2 regions of the Desulfovibrio mangrovi genome follow, and region 2 is predicted to be linked to the other one. Evidence: predicted binding sites of a transcription regulator. Region 2 holds the regulator's gene; the other holds the start of a gene.

Region 1 (10,440 bases), 1.4 Mb from region 2:
TTCAGGAAAAAGCTCTTCATTACGCCACCCTGACTATGCAGAACTGCCTTGTACAGGGGGGTGGAAACGGTCACTTCACGCCCTTCGGAGGGCTGGAAAACAGGAACGGCAGGCTGATCCACACCAAGGGCGGTCTGAGCCTGCGCGTTTCCGGAATTGGCCTCGGGAGCTGCCGCTACCTGCTGCTGCTCAACCGGCTCGGGCAACCAGCCCATATGCTGCGCCAGAAAATTCCAGCCTACGGTAACTGCCAAACAGAGCGCTACAGCGATCAATAAACGCTTATTATCCATCATGATTGGACCTCAATTACTCCTGTCCGAGGGGGGATTGATGCCGGGAAGGTGGAACGGGATCGTAGCCGCCGCGGCTGAAGGGATGACACCTGAGAATTCGCCAAACGGCAAGGCCGGAGCCTTTCAGGACGCCGTGACGAGAGATAGCCTCGGCCGCATACTCCGAACACGTGGGGACGAAACGGCAGGCAGGGGGCGTAAGCGGTGAAATGCACAACTGGTAAAAGCGGATAGGCAGCACCAGTATGGTTCGGGCAAATGACTTCATGGCGCTTCGTTTCCCGCCTCTTGGGCAAGCTGGCCGCAGACGTTATGAATTATCGGCGATAATTCCTGCGAAACCATTTCGAGACTTACCCGCTCGGGGTTGAGACTGCGCTTGGGCACTACCACGACATCGAATCCGTCGCAGACCTCGCGCTGGTTGAGTCGGAAAAACTCGCGAATCACGCGCTTGACGCGATTACGCACGACTGCCGTTCCTGTTTTTTTCGTCACTGCCATGCCCATACGCCAACTCAGCAGAGCCGAGGAACGAGGCAGCACAAACAGGATGAAATTCTTGGAAAAGTAACGGCGGCCTTCATTGTAACAGCTGACAAAATCAGGCCGCCGGATCAAGCGATGCTCGCGTGAATGCGTTAAGCGGATAATCTCTTACGCCCCTTCGCACGACGACGGCTCAGTACTGCGCGGCCGCTAGCGGACTTAAGGCGGGCGCGGAAGCCACAAGCTCTGGCACGTCTGACTTTGCTCGGCTGATACGTTCTCTTCATGGGGTTACTCCTTTAAAAAAATGAACGGACCTTTTTACAGTGTAAAACGGCCCGCGTCAAGCATGACAAGGGGAATGTTCTCGCGATTCACCGGAAAGCTCAGCATAAAGCCGGTCACAGCCGACCGCCTAACGGTATCGCGGGAAAATCCATAGGCTGTTTCACCCATAATTACAAGCGGAAAGATGGCGCAGGCCAGTTTTTTCCTCAACATGACGGCTATCCTCCCGAAAAGCACCATGGCAAGAACGCCTGCCATAGCATATGTTACGGTAGCGATGCGCCTGCAACATACGCACGACATTCTACTTTTCCGCGACTACGCAGTGAAGAATATGCGCGCTACCCTGCCGCTTCCTATTATAAATAGCTCCCGAAAAGCCGCTCTGCCGCAAAAAGAAAACCACTTCCTCCGGCGTATACAGGTTGAAGACATCTGCGCTGAGGGGCTTTCTTCCTAGTTCAGCCTTATCGCCGAAGCCCAGAACCAGCTTGCCGCCCGCTTTGAGCAGACGTCTGATCTTTTGCGCCGTATCCAGCGGATTCTTCCAGAAATATACGGTATTCACACTGCATACGGTATCAAACGAACTGTCAGTCCATACCATGTCTTCAAAAGCCCCCTGTCTAAAGGACACACGACCATCTGACATGAGGCGGGCATTGTTCTTCTGCGCCTGCAGCACCATGGCCTCCGAGAAATCCACCCCCTCAACTATCCCGTCCTTTACAGTAGCTGCAAGCTCATGCAGCAGCCTGCCGGTTCCGAAACCAATCTCGAGAATATGATCATTGGCTTGCGGATCTACCAGTTCTCTGACAAAGGCGTTCAACTCGGCATTCCCCCTGTCGAACACGCGGGACATGACAAACCTCCCGAACAGCCCGGAGGGCCTGCGGGCCTGCCGAGAAAAGAAATGGATAAAAGACATGGGCTACCCCCTAGTTGTTAGCATCCAGCTAAATGAAACTGAATCCATAGTAAAAGTAAAAGCTCACATCCCTCTAGCACAGCAGGTCGGCGCAACAAAATAAAAAAGCACCCCTTAAGGGGTGCTTACCATGAGGCTGTATCATCGAATGGCTGGCTCAGGTGGACCAAGCGGCGTCGGAGCATCCGCTGCCCCTAAAGGAGGCGTAGGCGTGATCACCCGCTGAGGCGGCGTAATAACCGGAGCATTCATCGGCCCGGCAGGCTGCCGCCCTGCTCCCCCCCCCTGGAAGGTGTTCCCCTGAAAAACGGGGACATCCGCACGCTGTGGCGCAAAGTTCTGCACGGGCGGCAAGGCCGCGCCGTTGGGCGTGTAGGCTGCCTGCCTGCGCGAGAACTCGTTCCACGCCGGATCCACATCCACAGGAGACTTCTTCTCCTTACGCAGCATACTGCGTACCTCGCCGCTGTTTGACAGCTGATACTCATACGCTCCCACAACCGCTCCGTCATCGAGCCGGATAAGGCGCAACGAACAGTACACGGTCACAGGCGTCTCAACATAGCTGCCCACCAGTACGGCCTGTGCGGCATACTGGGTCTGCATCAGACGGGCAACCTCACGGGTCAGCATGAACTCCCCTTCACGGGGACGGATGATCATATTCTGACCCAAACGGGATTCGACAAGACGATACCCGTACTGACTCAGCCGGGACCCCACCTGCTGCATCACCACACGACCAAAGGTGGAGCTTTTCTGCAAATCATCAAGCTCCACCATGGCAGTAACGAGAACGGGACTATCCTTGCTTACACGCCCCGCCATGACCTGATGCAGCGCATCCGCAGCCATCTGACTGGTGCCGGTCAACAGCGAACCCTGAGGAAACGCCGCCAGCGAAGCTTCAATCTGCGCGGGCTGTCTCGGTATGGCGCCCGGTCCGGCCATTGCGGCAACAACACTCAGCAGGAGCAGAATCAGCACCAACAACAGAGAAAGACGTTTCATGCTCTCCTCCTACTGGGCCGTAACCCGCACGGGGCGGGGCTTGAATTCCTGCACGTAGTGCCCGCGGGCCATGGGGTCCACAAACTGCTCATAGTCAGGATCGTTGATGTAATAGACTGAGGAGGTGTGCACCACATACCTGTTGTTGTAGGACATGGACACGGAGATAAGAACTTCGCGATTGGAAGTGGAGGTGACGGCGCCGCTGGCAAAGTCGGCAAGTACGCCAGCGCCTATGGCGGCAGGAATCCATTCCGCCATGGAGTTCAGCGCACGCGCAGCGCTCACTCCCGTACTGATGGCCGTGAAGGTGCCAATGGGCGGACGCTGCATGCGATCATTGTGCAGAACCGCAAGAACGTCGTACTCCACATCCACCACATCGCTTTCACGTTCCAGAGAAACCTGTATGCCGCGCGAAACAAGCTCGGAAGTCAGCAGCTTGTAAAAGCCCAGAGAGAAAGGCCTGCTGTTGGGCGGCTCCATATACAGGGGTTTCATGAGCAGATCGTCACGATCCTCAATTGCCTTGAATATCCTGTCTGCCACGTCTGAAGCAAGCACCTGCCAGTGCCCCGCCGACTGCATCTTGTATTGCGATTCCGCCTCATATGTCGTCGCGACCGGCAGCTGCGAACGATACAGCGCGCACGCCGAAAGCGACACAGCCAGTGCAAGCACCACCGCCAGCCGTGCGGCAGCAAGCGCCTTATGCCGGAAGTGCATATATTTCATGGCCCGTTCCCCTGCTCATGGTCCATTCTGATTATCGGGAAGGCGCGGCAGAAGACAGTCTTCTGCAGTCCTACACTCCCTCATCGTCAAAATGCCCCCATCCCTTTAGGGGGTGACGGTATTATGCTGAACCGAGACGCTTTCTATGGACCGATCTCACGCTGAAGGTCGCGCAGATCCTGCACCAGAACGCGCCGGAAGTGTTCCACCGAACCCTCATCCTGTCCTTCACGGATGGATTGCTCCAAAGCCCGCGCAGTATGCCGCACCCTCTCCGCACCGATATTGGCGGCATCACTCTTGAGCCGATGCGCACGCGAACGCATGACATCCAGCCCATTTCCCCCAGTTTCACTGAAATAGTCCAACCAATTGCACAACTCGCTGCGCATAATGGCTAGCAACTCATCATACGATTCCGGGTCGATACCCAACATGCGCATCGCCCCCTGCCTGTTCAAAACCATTCAGGACTCCTTTGCCATTCCCCAAAAACGTGTGTCTTCATCAAATCACCTTACACAGAACAATGCATAGCTCAGTTTTTGGATAAAAAAAAGGGCCGGAGAAAACTCCGGCCCAAAGAGGCAGATTTGCCAGACGGCGATTTAGTACATGCCGCCCATGCCGCCCATGCCACCGGGCATAGCCGGAGCAGCGGGCTTATCGGAAGGCTTCTCGGCAATGGCGCACTCGGTGGTGAGCAGCAGGGAAGCTACGGAAGCAGCATTCTGCAGTGCAATGCGGGTAACCTTCTTGGGATCGATAACGCCGGCCTTGATAAGGTCTTCGTATTCGCCGGTAGCAGCGTTGAAGCCGAAGCCGTCCTTGCCGTCGCGAACCTTTTCCACAACGATGGAGCCTTCGAAACCAGCGTTGGCAGCGATCTGACGCAGGGGCTCTTCGATGGCGCGACGCAGGATGGCAACGCCGGAAGCTTCGTCGTCGTCAGCGGGCTTGATGTCGTCGAGGATTGCGGCCACGCGAACCAGAGCGGTACCGCCGCCAGGCACGATGCCTTCTTCAACGGCAGCGCGGGTAGCGTTCAGGGCGTCTTCAACGCGGTCCTTCTTTTCCTTCATTTCGGTTTCGGTAGCTGCACCAACGTTGATCACGGCAACGCCGCCAACCAGCTTGGCCAGACGTTCCTGCAGCTTTTCACGATCGTAGTCGGAAGAAGTTTCTTCGACCTGAGCGCGGATCATCTTCACGCGAGCCTTGATGTCCTCGCCCTTGCCGGCGCCGTCAACGATGGTGGTGTTTTCCTTGTCAACAACCACGCGCTTGGCGGAACCGAGGTCAGCCACGGTGATGTTCTCGAGCTTGACGCCCATTTCTTCGGAAACAACCTGACCACCGGTGAGGATGGCGATGTCCTGCAGCATGGCCTTGCGGCGTTCGCCGAAACCGGGAGCCTTTACGGCTGCAACCTGCAGGGTGCCGCGCAGCTTGTTCACAACCAGAGCGGCAAGAGCTTCGCCGTCTACGTCTTCAGCGATGATGACGAGGGGCTTGCTCATCTTGGCGACCTGCTCCAGAACGGGGAGCATGTCCTTCATGTTGGAAATCTTCTTTTCGCAGATGAGGATCAGGGGAGAATCCATTTCCACGATCATCTTGTCAGCGTTGGTTACGAAGTAGGGGGACAGGTAGCCGCGGTCAAACTGCATACCTTCAACAACTTCGAGAGTGGTCTCGAGGCCCTTGGCTTCTTCAACGGTGATAACGCCTTCCTTGCCCACCTTGTTCATGGCTTCGGCAATGATGTTGCCGATGGTGGTGTCGGAGTTGGCGGAAATGGTGCCAACCTGAGCGATTTCCTTCTGGTCGCGGGTGGGCTTAGCAAGAGCGTTCAGTTCGACAACGAGGGCTTCAACAGCCTTGTCGATGCCGCGCTTGATGGCCATTGGGTTACGGCCGGCAGCAACGAGCTTCACGCCTTCCTTGTAAACAGCCTGAGCAAGAATGGTAGCGGTGGTGGTACCGTCGCCAGCGATGTCGGAAGTCTTGGAGGCAACTTCCTTAACCATCTGGGCGCCCATGTTTTCGAACTTGTCTTCCAGTTCGATTTCCTTGGCTACGGAAACGCCGTCCTTGGTGATAACGGGGGAGCCGAAGGACTTTTCGATAACAACGTTACGGCCCTTGGGTCCAAGGGTAACCTTAACGGCGTTGGCAAGCTTATCTACACCGCGGGAAAGGCGCTCACGTGCCTTTGCGTCAAAAAGAATCTCTTTAGCCATGAGTATAATCCTCCTGAAATATAAGCGAAATGAGGTAAGTTAGGCGATGATGGCGAGAATGTCGTCTTCGCGCATTACGAGGAAGTCGTTACCGTCGATCTTGATCTCGGTACCAGCGTACTTGTTGAAGAGAACAACATTGCCGACAGCAACGGTCATGGCAATGGTGTTGCCGTTTTCAACCTTACCGGGGCCTACCGCAACGACTTCGCCACGAGAGGGCTTTTCCTTGGCGGTATCAGGAATGTAAAGACCACCGGCGGTCTTTTCTTCGGCTTCAAGACGCTTAACCAGAACGCGATCGCTCAAAGGCTTCAGATTCATACTATAACCCTCCAACATTTTTTCATATTCGACTTTTCTGTTAGCACTCAAACGAGTCGAGTGCCAATACCGCGCGGATATATACCCCTTCCTGCCCCCGCTTGCAACACATGGTCTTTTCAAAGGCAGGTTCCGCATACAGCGGAACGGGCACCGCAAGTTATGTACATAAAATACCCGCTGAAAAAGCGGGAGAAATCAACGTCGGGAATAAGCTTCCCGAACGCTGACGGGATAATAAATCACTTTTCCGCCTTGAAAAGGGGGCAAGTGCATTTTTTTTCATTTTTTTTGTAAAAAATAAAAATATCAAACCGTTACAGCTGCGACAATTCTGTAAGCAAAACATTCTTATGCACTGGCTTGGTCAAGAATCCGGTACAGCCGGCATCAAAAGCCCTTTTCTTCTCTTCCTCAAGGGCATGGGCAGTAAGCGCGATGACGGGCACCTGCCCCCCTCCCCGTTGCCGCTCCAATTCACGGATACGTGATGTTGCTGTCAGACCATCCATGACCGGCATTTCAATATCCATGAGCACCACGTCAAAGAATTCATTCGCAAAGCGGTCCACCCCATCCTGACCATTCTCCGCCATGACAAGCTCGTGAGGAGTTCGGCGCAGGAACAGTTCCACCACCATGCGGTTATTGGGAGAATCGTCCACGAGCAGAATGCGCAGAGCGCGGCCATCCCCCATTGCATGCGAAGCAGGCTCTTCCGGTTCCGCTTTTGAAGCCAGCACCTCATCCAGCGCCTCGGCAAGCGAATGCGGAGCAATCGGCTTTACCAAAGAAGTATAGTAAAGCCCGCCAGGAACTGCTCCGACCCCGCATCCAAGCGTACAAAGCAACACGGATCGCCGTACGCCTTCATCCACCAGTGCTCCCAGATACGAAGCGACGCTCTGCCCTCCCACCTCTGCCCGTTCATTTGGCAGAACCGTCACAACCAGTTCGACGGGGCGCCCTTGTGCCGCAAGTTCCCGAATGCATACGGCCGCCCCCTCCAGACTGCCCAGCACTTCCACGGCTGCACCAAAATCTTCCAGATATTCATGCAGCAAGCTGCGGGTAAAGACGTGGGGCTCTACCACAAGCACACGTTTGCCGGCCACGGTCTTCGCCCCTTTGGTCTTTGCAAGCTGCCTGCTGCAGACTTCAAAGTTGGCCGTGAAAGAAAAAATGGAGCCGGAAAACCCATCGCTTTCCACCCCGATATGCCCGCCCATAAGACTGACAAGATGGCGGCAGATAGCCAGACCAAGTCCGGTTCCACCGAACTTTCGCGTCGTCGAGGAATCAGCCTGCGAAAAGGTCTCGAATATTCTGCCATGCAGGGAAGGAGGCACACCAATCCCCGAGTCCCGGACCGTGAAAAGAAGGTTGCCCGGATCCATACTGTCCGGATTGGCATTCACCTCAAGAATGACCTCGCCCCGCTCTGTGAATTTGACCGCGTTGCCGATCAGATTGATCAGAACCTGACGCAGCCTCGTGGGATCTCCCTTCAACCGATGCGGCACGTGTGGAGCCAGACGCCATCCAATTTCCAGTCCTTTCTCATGCGCCCGCACAGCCAGAGATCTGAGCGTCTTGTCCACCACCTTCTGCAGATCGAATTCAATATGCTCCAGCATGAACTGGCCGGACTCGACCTTGGAGAGATCCAGAATGTCGTTGATGAGTTCCATAAGTCCCTCACCAGCCTGGCGCAGCACCTTCACATTTTCCTGTTGCTCTCTTGAAAGCTCTGCCTCGGTCAACACCTCCGCCATTCCGAGAATGACATTCATGGGGGTGCGGATTTCGTGGCTCATAGTGGCGAGGAACTGGCTTTTGGAACGCGTGGCGGACTCCGCCTGCTCCTTGGCCTTCTGCAATTTGTCGATGGCAACCTGCAGCTCGGCATTCTTCTCATCCAATTGACGGGTCCGTTCTTCAACCTTGTCTTCAAGCGACCAGCTGTACTCCTCAATCTGGCGGCTGGCATCCTGCAAGCTTACGGCAAGCCGCTCCGACTCCTTACGCATGACGAGCAGATTGGCCAGCATCGCATTGAAGGCTTCCGCAAGAACCGTCAGTTCGTTGCGGCTATCCGACTCCATGGCAACCTGAATACTCTCAAGATTATCCATGCTGACCATGGCTGTGGCGCTGGTCAATTTTTCGAGCGGACGGGAAAGTATCTTGCGGGCAAACCAGAGGAAGATAACCCACAAGGCAACAGCCTTGATAAGGGCATTGACGAGAATGATGATGAGATCTTCCCACACTTCGCTGAGAACAATATTCTCACTGGAAAACAGCGTTAACGCCCCAATTACATAGGGCTGCCCGCCCGATTCCATGTACATGATCGGGAAGGTGTTCCAGAAAAGGCTGTCCCGTTCTCCTGTTCCTTCGACATTAAGCAACATGCCATTCTCGCCGAATGCAGGAGCGGCAAACGGCAGGGGCCTCTCAAGCGAATTGGCTTCAAATGCCCCCTGAAACTCCGTTTCAACGCGCACTCCCACCAGTTCCGGCGTCTCAAGCATGCCGTTCACGATGGTACGGATCTGCAAGTCATCCACATTATAAATGGCCGCAGCCAACCCCTCGGAAACAACAGTTTCCAGAGAGGCAATCGACCGGGTCACTTTGTCATGGGTGGAGATGTATTCATTGATCAGTTGCCCTGCCGTAAGCAGGCACGTGACCAGCACGTACAGCAAAAACACCTTGCGTAACAGCAAGGTTGCCACCGAGTTCTTGATAGGTACGAAAAAAGGACTGCGTTTAGCTTCGGCCATGCAGCGCTCCGGAACTATTCAGAAAACTCGTAGTGAGGATAGGGGAATCCCCACTTTTCAAAAATCGATTGTAACTCTCCGGAAGCATGAAGCCTCTCAATTCCCTTTGCATACATCTCTTCTATCTGTCTGCCGCGAAGCGAGTCTCTAAGAACTGGAAAATACTGACGTCTCCCGGCCACCTGAATATCGTAATCGTCCTTGCTGAACGGAACAGTACTCGCTTTGACGGACTCATTGATAAAATTCAGATCGTCAATGTAGAAGTCTGCCCGCCCCAGAACAACCATGCCCAGAGCGGCATCTGCCGTTTTTACTTCCTTGAGGATTGTACCTTCAGGAAAATTCTTCGGGGCATAGTAACCGAGCCGGAAGACAACAGACTTGCCTGCCATGCTCTCCGGCCCCTGCCAGACGCCCTGCCGTTTGAGATTGAAGAAGCAATGAAACTCACCTTCATACATGGCATAGCGAGCCAGAAACAATGGAGAAGGGGCGCGGTCCCTGCACGTCATCATATCCGCTTTGCCGGCGGCAACAAGGTCGTTTCCCCGCTGAGAAGAGACATAAATGCGGCGGACAGGCACCCCCTGCTCCGTAAAAATCTTGTTGAGGATCTCATGATACAGACCCGTGCCGTCATGATTGGTGAATTTGTTCCATGAAGGACCTACAACAACTATTTCACCCAAGTCGGCAGCATGTCCCCACGAAGAAACAAGCAGGACAAGAAGTAAAGAAAGCACGTACCGCTTCATGAATCCCCCGGAGGCAATAAATCCATATAATCATTTCTGCCAAGCAACCACCACGGCATGATCAAACACAGTCGCACCCTATCACCAAGCGATTAAAGCCCCTGGGTCCACACCCCAAGCCCTACTCAATGGTATAAGGCGGGTACTCAAACCCCCACTTGGCAAAGATCTCACGCAGCTTTCCGTTATGGATGAGCTGCTCCATGCCCTGATCATACAATGTCTTGATCCGCTCTCCCCGCTCAGACTCCAACAACACCGGATGGTAGGTGCGGTATCCGGCCATGCGGACATCATAGTCTGCCCTATCGAACGGAAGTTTGTTTTCCTTAATGGACGTATCTATAAAAGACAGATCATCCACATAAAAATCTGCTCTGCCGAGAAGCACCATGCCGAGGGCAGAAGTCCCCGTCTTCACTTCCTTTGGCTGTATGGGAACAGGAAAATTCTTTACCGTGTAATAGCCGATTCGCCAGGCTACGACCTTGTCACGAAGGCTTTCCTCCCCTTTCCACTCCCCAACGCGTTCCTTATTGTAAAATACATGGTAAGGCCCGGCAAACATAGGAT
Region 2 (10,440 bases):
GGCCTTCAGCACAGAGTTCAGGCCTGTATGAATCCATCACCAGTCCGCTGAACACGAAACGAGATTTTACAGCCGAAGACATACACTATGAAGATGACCGAATCTCCGGTGCCTATCAGGTGCATTCCTTCGCTCTGCCGGAGAACCGGCTCGGCGTGACCTTTCAGGACATTACCGAACGCAAGAAGGCCGAACTCACCATTCAGGAAAGCAATGAACAGTATCGCGCATTCTTTGAAGATAACCATTCGGTCATGTTCGTTCTCGATTCCGAAAACGGCACGATACTGGACGTCAACAAGGCTGCCGAACAATTTTACGGCTACCCCCGTGAAGAGATGAAGGGCAACAGCGTCGGGATACTGAACCATTTTCCCGAGAAGAAGCTCAAACGCACACTCAAACGCCTTGTCAACCAACGCATCTCAAGCATCATTACCCGCCATAGGCTGGCCAGCGGAGAGTGGCGGGACATTGAGGTCTTTTCCGGTCCTTTTATCGTCAACGGCCACATCCGCCTCATCTCCATCATCCATGACATTACCCAACGCAAGCGTGACGAGGAAATCCTTGCCGCCGCAAAGACTGCGGCAGAACAGGCAAGCAGGGCCAAGAGCGAATTTGTGGCTAACATCAGCCATGAGGTACGCACCCCGCTCAGCGGGCTCATGGGCATGCTGCAGCTCCTGCTGACCACGCCGTTGAACACTGAACAAAAAGGCTACTTAAACACCGCCCTGAAGTCCTCGAAAAACCTTTTGCAGGTGCTCAACGATGTGCTGGACTTCTCGAAGATCGAGGCGGGCAAACTGACCCTCACGGACAATAGTTTCGACGTATCCGAACTACTGGGCCAGTGCGTGGATCTATTCCGCCATCAGGCTGCCGCTAAGGGACTGACCCTGATTCCCGAGCTTTCCTCGCCGTTGAACGGTTGCTGTATCGGTGACGAGATGCGCATCCGCCAGGTACTGCTGAACCTGATCGGCAATGCCATCAAATTCACCGAGCAAGGAGCCATACACATTGACATGTCCATCGCTCCATCACGCGGGCGAAAATCTGCCCAGCTTGAACTGATGGTTCGCGACACGGGCATCGGCATACCGAAGAACAAGCTGGACAACATCTTCGACGCCTTTACGCAGGTTGATGGATCCATCACGCGCCGGCACACGGGAACCGGTCTTGGCCTTGCCATCGTTAAACGTCTTGTGGAGCTGATGCAGGGGACTATTCAGGTAGAAAGCACCCTTGGCAAAGGAACGTCCGTACGAGTCTCCGTCAAATTGGGGTTGACCCCTGAAGCCGCACCGGCAACCTGCACGGAACCCGATAGTATCCCGGAACTGCCACCGCTACGCGTACTGGTTGTGGAAGACGAGGCTGTCAACAGACTTATGGCCACACGCCTTCTGGAAATCATGGGACACAAGGTCCAGGTGGCGGAAAACGGACTGCAGGCTCTGGAACAGCTCAAGAGCAAGGCATTCGATGTCGTACTCATGGACATCCAGATGCCGGTCATGGACGGTCTGGAAACGGTCCGATATATCCGCGGTGCAACCGGCATGGTCACCCCTTCGGATATCCCCGTCATTGCCATTTCCGCCCACGCCTCGGCCGCGGACCAGGAAAACGCCCTGCAAAACGGCATGGATGACTACATCGTCAAACCATACGAGACAACGGAAGTGAAGATGAGCCTGCTCCGCGTAATGCAAGGCCAGCGGCAGAAAATGGCTGCCGACGCGTCTGCCCCCCCGGAGAACGGTACGGGATAAGCCCCTTCCGCCCTGCGGATCAGCGAAGACCCAGCACGCGGTAGACGGCCTGCATGTCCAACGCCTCACGCACCACCGCAGCCAACCTGTCCAGAGCAGGGTCCAGCGAATATGGTGCGACAACCCGGCCGAGGGGAGACTCGCCCTTGCGGAACCGTAGCCTGTCCACAAAGGCACGACGGAATTCGTCCGAATCGAACAGGCCGTGCAGATAGGTTCCCCACACCATGCCGTCGGAAGACGAATAGCCGATGGCCATTCCGTCCTGCAGCACTACGCAGGGCGCTACACCGGCGCCTTCGCCCATCAGCGTTCTGCCGTGGTGGATTTCATAGCCGTTTACAGGAAGGTCGAATCCGGTATGGGTTCCGGACACGCGGGTCAACACCTTGTCCTGCCCCATAACGGTATGCACATTCAGCAGTCCCAGCCCGTCGCAGTCTGTGGCCCGATCGGCAGACTCTACCTGCAGCGGATCTTCCACGCTTCTGCCAAGCATCTGCAGACCGCCGCATATGCCCACGATCTCAGGAGCCGCATCTCCGGCAGCAAGAGCTGTCACGGCCTCGGCAAGCCCCGTGCTGCGCAGCCATGCAAGGTCGCCCAGCGTATTCTTCGACCCAGGCAGGATGATGCAGTCCGGATGCCCCAGCGACTCCGGAGAACGTACACCGCGAATCTGCACATCCGGTTCACAGGAAAGTGCGTCCATATCCGTGAAATTGGCAATATGGGGCAGATCGATAAGTGCGACATCCACGCAGGCCCCCTGCTTGACCACGGTTCTCCCCATGGCCTCCTTGAAGGAGACGGAGTCTTCTTCAGGAAGTCCCAGTTCCGGGACATGTGGCACCACCCCGAAGAAAGGCTTGCCGGTCTTCTGGGTGGTATATATGAGGGCGGGGTCCAGCAAACTGGCATCGCCGCGGAAACGATTGAGGACAAAGCCAACCACCAGCTCCCGTTCCCACGGATCAAGCAGCTCCATCGTTCCCACCAGCGAGGCGAACACCCCACCCCGGTCGATATCTCCCACCAGCAGCACTCTGGCGTCCGCATAGCGGGCCATCTGCATGTTGACGATATCGTGCGCCTTGAGGTTGATCTCGGCGGGGCTGCCTGCTCCTTCAAGCACCATCACATCGTGTTCGGCAGCAAGCGAATCATAGGCCATCTGTACGGTCCGAAAGGCTTCCGGCTTGAAGGAGACATATTCCTTCACACGCATATTCCCCACGACACGTCCCATGACGATGACCTGCGAACCGGTATCGGAGGAAGGCTTGAGCAGCACCGGATTCATTCGAGCGTCCGGCTCAAGACGGCATGCGGCAGCCTGAACTGCCTGCGCCCGGCCTATTTCACGGCCGTCAGGCGTAACAAAGGAATTCAGCGCCATGTTCTGGGCCTTGAAGGGCGCGACGGAATACCCGTCCTGCAGCAAAATACGGCAGAGTGCGGCGGTCAACACGCTCTTGCCGGCATTGGAACTGGTGCCCTGCAGCATAAGAGCGGGAATCTTGCGGTTCAGACTGTGATTTGGCATGGTGGAAGCTGTATCCCGTTTCCCTTTGTAAAACCAGTGCATTCCTTGTCTACAGGGCGCACACAGGCATTATATTCTGTCGTTTTAGCAAAGAATAATGGACGGTTGCCGAAATAATCGGCACAAGGGCCACATGACTCAAATTCTTGTCATTGCGCGCGATAACGAAAATGGTGACATTCTCAAACGGCGGCTTGAGCAGCTGGGAGCTTCCCCCATCCTTGCCTCCGAATCAGATGCCATTGTACACGTCATGCGCACCGTTCCACTGCAGGGCATATTGATCAACATGCCTACGTTCCTGCGTCTGCACGGGGAAGGGAAAAACATTCTCAACGAATCCATGGACAGCTTCCCCCTGCTGCGCTGCAGGCTGGACAGCGAATCCGGTGCGCTCACGGTCTTTGAGCAGGGGCAGAATCCCGACCAGGCTCTCACCCTGTTTGTCCGGCAATGCACTGAAGCCAAAAAGCGGACCATCCGACGCGAGGAGCGCACGGTCATCACCTGTGCCGTACTTCTGTCTCAGGACGCGAGCTTCAATCCCGCCACCACGGAACGGACCATAACATTCAACGTCTCCACTCTTGGCGCCTTCTGCTTTTCCACACACGCCTGGAAGCCCGGCCAACCGGCTTGGCTGCAATTCCTTGACCTTAATGACAAAACCCCCATATCCGGCTCTGTCGCCCATGCCACCCGATGGGGCAAGGGCTGTCGCCAACCCGGATGCGGCATCAGCTTCAACCCCATCACGGATGCACAACGTGAAGAACTGGCAGCTCTGCTCAAGGGCAACGGGGTAAAGGTTAGGCAGCTTGTGACAACTTGATTGCATCTGCAAATAGCATATTGATATGCAAGCTGATTACGACTACATGTTCCTCTGCCGGCGGCAAGCATTCACGGCCCCCTCCTCTGACGGAGCGCGTCCCCTTGCCCGCACTCACCGGCACAGGCCATCCAGGAGTAACTCATGGGAAAATTCCTTAAAATATTCGGATCCATCGTCGGCGCGTGCCTGCTCATTGTCGCCGTCGGCACCATCGCCCTCATCACGCTGGTGAATCCCAACGACTTCAAGACCCGTATCGCCGAAGAAGTCCGCAAACAGACCGGAAGAACCGTGGAGTTCACCGGCGACATCACGCTTTCCTATTTCCCGTGGCTCGGACTGGAAACAGGCCCTGTGCGCATGGCCAACCCTGACAACTTCGGCGGAGGCGACTTCCTCTCGCTGGAAAAAGCCGGCATCCGCGTAAAGCTCATGCCCCTCCTTAAAAAGGATGTTCAGGTCTCCTTTGTCACGGTTGACGGGCTCAAACTCAACTTCATCCGTAATGCCAAGGGACAGGTGAACTGGCTGTTCACTCCCCAGCAGCCTGCCCCCGCGCAGCACGCGCCCGCCATGGACAAGAACGGCTTCAGTGACGAAACGGCCGCATCACCGCTGGAAGCCTTTCCCGCTTTGCTCGTGAACTCCATCGGCATCACCCGCGCCAGCATCTCCTACACGGACGAACAGAGCGGCGCGAGCTACGCACTGAACGAACTCTCGCTTGCCACCTCAGCCCTCACGCTGGGCAAACCCGTGGATATTACGCTGAAAGGTGATATCGCCGCCAATGCCCCCAAGCTGGATGCGGCATTCGACTTTCATACCACGCTGCTGCTGGCTCACGACCTGACCCGCATCGAACTGGACAACCAGACCCTGACACTCGACGCCACAGGGGAACCGTTCCCCGGCGGCAGCATGAATCTGAACCAGAAGGGGGCCATGTCCTACGATCTGATTCAGCAATTGTTCCATGTCCGTTCCTTTGCCGTCTCCGCTTATGAGGCCGACCTTGCTGCCAACGGCAAGCTGAATCTGGCGGACGGCCCGAGCTTCCACGGCAAAGTGGCACTGGGATGCGCTCTGCGCGACACGCTCAAGGCGCTTGGCGTGGAAGTGGCAACAACCGATCCCGCCGTGCTGGACAAGGCATCGCTCAGCTTCAGCATCGCCGCCTCTCCGGTCCAGATTGCTCTTTCCGAAATCAACGGAGCAGTGGATGATACGACCCTCACGGGCGCCCTGCGCGTAAAGCAGTTCAACCGTCCGGACATCAAGGCCGAACTGGCCGTTACCGGCATCGATGTAGATCGTTATCTTCCCCCCAAGACTGAAGCTGCCGAAGAAGAGAAGTCCCTTCCTTCGGAAACGGCCCAACCTGCTCCGGCTCCGGCTCCAGAGCAGGGGTTGCCTGCCGAAACCAGAAAGGCCCTGCGCAAACTGCTGCTGGATGCTGCTCTCAAGGTTGGCTCGCTTACCGTACAGAAGGTTACCCTGACCGACGTAGACATCAAAGCCACGACCCGGGACGGCCTCATCAAGATTTCTCCATGCTCGGCAAACCTCTTTGAAGGTCGTTACGATGCCGACATCTCTGCCGATCTTCGCGGCAAGACCACAAGATCAGGTCTCACGCTGGCCGTGAAGGACCTGCAGCTTGCCCCCATAACCTCCACCTTCATGGGTGAGCCTCGCGCCACGGGAACGGCTAATTTGCAGACCAGTCTGGATGCCAGCGGCGAAACCATGTCCGACATCCTCTCCACCCTGAACGGCAAGGGCTCGTTCGCGGTAACGGACGGTGCCGTGCTGGGCGTGCAAATCCTGCCCGACAATGCAAAAACCCAACTGAAAGACACCAAGGTGGACAAGGCAGACGAGGCTGCGCGTCAGCAGCGCTTCGACCGTCTTTCCGGCAGCTATGTCGTCCGCTCCGGTCGCGTCACCAACAAGGATCTGGCCTTGGTAGCCCCCAACATAAAGGGATCCGGCGCAGGCTATGTGGATCTGTATCAGGATAAGATCGACTACAAAGCCGTTGTGCGCGTTGCAGGGCTTCCCAAAATGCCCGTAACAATCACCGGAACGCTTGCCAACCCCCGTTATGGATTTGATGCCACTCTCCTGCTGAAGAACACCCTGAAGGACGTGCAGAACCTGCTGCCCATCCCCGGCCTGTTCGGCAAGGAAGCCAGCACCACCGACAAGCAGCAGAACGGCACCACGAAGGAATCCCAGAAGCCCCAGAATCCGCTTGAACAACTCGGCAAGGGCCTGCAGCAACTGTTCAAGCAATAACTACGGGACGGTAGACAGCCATGACAGCACAGACGCAGGACCACAAGACGCCGCAACCAGGCGACAAGGCCCCGTTGTTCGACCTCGTAAACGCGAACGGTGAGGCGCGTCCCCTTTCCTGCTATGCCGGAACATGGCTTGTGCTCTACTTCTATCCCAAGGCTTCCACACCGGGATGCACACGCGAGGCCCAAGGCTTCACGAGCCTGCTTCCCGATTTCGCGGCCTGCAACGCAACCGTAGTCGGGGTATCTCCCGATTCATGCAAGGCCATCACGGGCTTCATCAGCAAGCAGCAGCTTGGCGTTGAGCTGCTCTCCGACCCTGAACGTTCGGCCGCCAAAGCCTACGGCGTGTATCAGCTCAAGAAGAACTACGGGAAGGAGTCCATGGGCATTGTGCGTTCGACCTTCATCATTGACCCTAAGGGTGTAATCCGGCAGGTCTTCAGCCCCGTAAAGAAGGTCGATACCCACATGCAGGAAGCGCTGGAGGCTGTCCGCAGCCTTACGGCCCACGTCTAAAAAAACCTGTGCATTCCGGCATATTACAAGAGCCCGCCCTTCCTTTTACGCCCCCCTTCCCTTGACATGGGTGTTGGCCGTTGTTACCCGTGAAGTCTTGAGGGAAGCGACGACCGTATGACGGAGCACGCAAATTGCTCCCTTATGACGGCCTGTTGCGCCACCGCCTTCCCAGTGCTGCATGGCGGCACAGGCATCGGGATGTTGATCCTGCCAGCGGACAATGCTGACGGCTGACGAATCATGGCCGTCCCCTCCGGAACCCTTCATACGGAACGGGCAGCGAATACGAATGACCCTTGCACAACGCGAGACGGACGTACTCTCCACGATCATCGAGTCCTACATTTCCACGGCCCTGCCGGTGGGGTCTCGTACCGTGGCCAACGCCTCGCGTCTCAAGCTTTCCGCAGCCAGCATGCGCAACACCATGGCCGACCTGACCGACAAGGGGTATCTGGAACAGCCCCACACCTCGGCAGGCCGCATTCCCACGGCAAAGGCATTCCGCCTGTATGTGGACTCCCTGTTGCGCATGCGTCCCATCTCACGCGAGGAACGAAGCAGCATTCTGGCCAGACTGACCCTGCAGGGGCTGGAAATCAGCAAGATGCTCCAGCAGGCAACGGCCATGGTTTCCTCGCTTTCCCATGAGGTGGCTCTGGTCCTTGCTCCCGGCGGAAACGATGTACGCTGGCGCCGCGTGGACTTCTCCCTGCTGGCCGACCGGCTGATATTGGCCGTACTGGTGCTGGACGGCGGCATGGTCCACAGCCGCGTGGTGCAACTGGACGAACAGGTCACCACTGACGACCTTATCCACTTTGCCAACTACCTGAACAGCCACTACACGGGACTTTCATTTTCCGAAGCCCGCAGCCGCATTCTCCGCGAACTGCACCGCACCGAAGCGCATCTGGAAAAACTCTGCGCACGGGCGCTGGGGCTTGCCCGTCTCGCCTTCTCCGGTGAAACCGAAGAAGAACGACAACTGTTCGTAGAGGGCACCCTGACCATGCTGGACAAGGCGGAGTTTACCGATGCCGCCCGCATGCGGGAACTGCTCGCCCTGCTGGATGAACGCACCCGTCTGCTCAAACTGCTGGACAACACCATGCGCAGTGCGGATGTTTCCGTTTCCATTGCACCGGACATGCCCGAGGCAGAAGACAGCTTTGCCGGACTCAGCGTCATTTCCGCCCCCTACGGCGGCGACGTGCCGCTCGGAGTCGTCAGTGTCATCGGCCCGCTGCGCATGGATTACGGCACAGTCGTCCCCGTTGTGGACTGCATTTCCAAATCCCTTTCCACCCTGCTGAAAGACCGGTTTTCCGCTTAGAAAACCGAAGCGAATATTCTAAGGAGCGATTATTTCCATGGTAAAAGACAAGGTTGAACTGAGCGAGGAAGCCGCGGAGCAGCTTGAAAAAGACAAGGCCAGCGCCCCCGAACAGGGAACCATCGAATTGACTGATGAAGAGCTTGTGGCACTGTGCAAGGCGCGTGTTTGCCCCGCCTGTGACGAGAAGGTAAGCGCTGATGAAGCACGCCTTCGCTCTCTTGCAGAGATGGACAACTTCAAAAAGCGTATCCAGCGCGAAAAGGAAGAACAGGCCAAGTACGCTGCAGAAAGCGTTCTTTCCAGCCTGCTGCCCACGCTGGACAATCTGGGCCTCGCCATCGACTACGGCCGCAATCTGGAAGGCTGCAAGGACATGCTCATCGGTGTGGAAATGACCCAGAAGCTCCTGCTGGACGCCATTGCCCAGCATGGCCTCGTACAGGTCGGCACCAAGGGCGAAGAATTCAGCCCCGAGATTCACGAAGCCATAGGACAGGAGCCCTGCCCCGAAACGCCCGAAGGGCACGTAAAGCAGGTCATGCAGAAAGGCTACCGTCTCAAGGAGCGCCTGTTGCGCCCCGCCAAGGTCGTCATTTCCTCCGGCAAATAGCTGGTACAAGAAACCGAGAAACGCCCGCACTGCATACAGTGCGGGCGTTTTTTCTTTGTCTCAGCCGCCAGCGGGTGTCGATCTGACAATGCAGGCATGGGATTCGCTGCAACGCAGCTCAAACAACGTACGCAACCTGCGCAACCTACGCACCGGGCACGCAAGCCCCCCCAAGTTGGCCGGAGTGCCTCCAAAAGCTCAAGTGAATCCTGTACATACGACAAGGACGGGCAACAAGGAAAAACCCTGAAAAACATGCATTTGCAACAAGTTGCAACATCTTGTGTAAAAAATTTCACCATTCCCCCTTGCCCCTCCCGAAAACGAACTTAGTTTCTCCCCGACGCTGACACGACGCCGCGCCGCCCGGCAGCGGCTCATATATCAGGTAGAATTTACACTCATATTTCGTGACCATCTCGTTAGGAGGAATCGCACATGGGCAAAATTATCGGTATTGACCTTGGAACCACCAACTCCTGTGTCTACATCATGGAAGGCAAGGACCCCAAATGCATCACCAACCCTGAAGGCGGCCGTACCACCCCTTCCATCGTCGGCTTTACCGACAAGGAACGCCTCGTTGGTGACATTGCCAAGCGTCAGGCCGTTACCAACCCCGAGCGTACTGTTTTCGCCATCAAGCGCCTGATGGGGCGCCAGTTCAGTTCTCCCGAAGTTTCCCGCTGGGCCGACCATTCTCCCTACAAGATCGTTGCCGGTAACGGCGGCGACGCACATGTGGAAATCGAAGGCCGCAGCTATTCTCCTGCCGAAGTTTCCGCAATGATCCTCGGCAAGCTGAAGTCCGATGCCGAAGCCTATCTGGGTGAAGAAGTAACCGAAGCGGTCATCACCGTTCCCGCATACTTCAACGACTCCCAGCGCCAGGCCACCAAGGACGCAGGCCGTATCGCCGGTCTTGAAGTGAAGCGCATCATCAACGAACCCACCGCAGCGTCTCTCGCTTACGGCTTCGACAAGAAGGCCAACGAAAAGATCGCCGTATTCGACCTCGGCGGCGGTACCTTCGACATCTCCATCCTTGAAGTTGGCGACAACGTTGTTGAAGTTCGCGCCACCAACGGCGACACCTTCCTCGGCGGCGAAGACTTCGACCTTGCCATCATCAATTACCTGGTGGACGAGTTCAAGCGCGAGAACCACGGCATTGACCTTTCCAAGGACCGCATGGCCCTGCAGCGCCTGAAGGAAGCCGCTGAAAAGGCCAAGAAGGACCTTTCCACCTCCATGGAAGCGGAAGTGAACCTGCCCTTCATCACCGCCGACCAGACCGGTCCCAAGCACCTCATGCTCAAGCTCTCCCGCGCCAAGCTGGAAAAGCTGGTTGAGAGCCTGGTCGACCGCACCATCGCCCCCTGCAAGAAGGCGCTGGCTGACGCTGGCCTCTCCGCAGCGGAAATCGACGAAGTGGTGCTCGTTGGCGGCATGACCCGTATGCCTCTGGTGCAGAAGAAGGTTGCCGAGTTCTTCGGCA

What was found. Region 2 encodes HrcA, which represses chaperone genes, less so after heat shock. Its sites were predicted from a motif close to TGTTAGCACTCNNNNNNNNNGAGTGCTAACA; they were not measured.
Region 1: a site for HrcA is predicted at 6,356-6,386, ahead of groES (co-chaperone GroES). Genes of this name have one in related genera too.

Annotation. Positions count from the first base shown of each region.
Region 1 is NZ_CP104208.1:640,992-651,431, reverse strand. Features, by position in the region: gene yidC (membrane protein insertase YidC) at 1-293, opposite strand, end outside; gene yidD (membrane protein insertion efficiency factor YidD) at 310-564, opposite strand; gene rnpA (ribonuclease P protein component) at 561-917, opposite strand; gene rpmH (50S ribosomal protein L34) at 938-1,072, opposite strand; gene N1030_RS03025 (hypothetical protein) at 1,107-1,286, opposite strand; gene N1030_RS03020 (class I SAM-dependent methyltransferase) at 1,378-1,938, opposite strand; gene N1030_RS03015 (FlgO family outer membrane protein) at 2,146-3,015, opposite strand; gene N1030_RS03010 (hypothetical protein) at 3,025-3,750, opposite strand; gene N1030_RS03005 (Hpt domain-containing protein) at 3,894-4,217, opposite strand; gene groL (chaperonin GroEL) at 4,359-5,993, opposite strand; gene groES (co-chaperone GroES) at 6,033-6,317, opposite strand; gene N1030_RS02990 (hybrid sensor histidine kinase/response regulator) at 6,635-9,109, opposite strand; gene N1030_RS02985 (substrate-binding periplasmic protein) at 9,124-9,867, opposite strand; gene N1030_RS02980 (substrate-binding periplasmic protein) at 9,989-10,440, opposite strand, start outside.
Region 2 is NZ_CP104208.1:2,057,603-2,068,042, forward strand. Features, by position in the region: gene N1030_RS09505 (PAS domain S-box protein) at 1-1,784, shown strand, start outside; gene N1030_RS09510 (cobyric acid synthase) at 1,804-3,330, opposite strand; gene N1030_RS09515 (PilZ domain-containing protein) at 3,464-4,162, shown strand; gene N1030_RS09520 (AsmA family protein) at 4,307-6,466, shown strand; gene N1030_RS09525 (peroxiredoxin) at 6,487-6,990, shown strand; gene hrcA (heat-inducible transcriptional repressor HrcA) at 7,283-8,329, shown strand; gene N1030_RS09535 (nucleotide exchange factor GrpE) at 8,367-8,942, shown strand; gene dnaK (molecular chaperone DnaK) at 9,381-10,440, shown strand, end outside.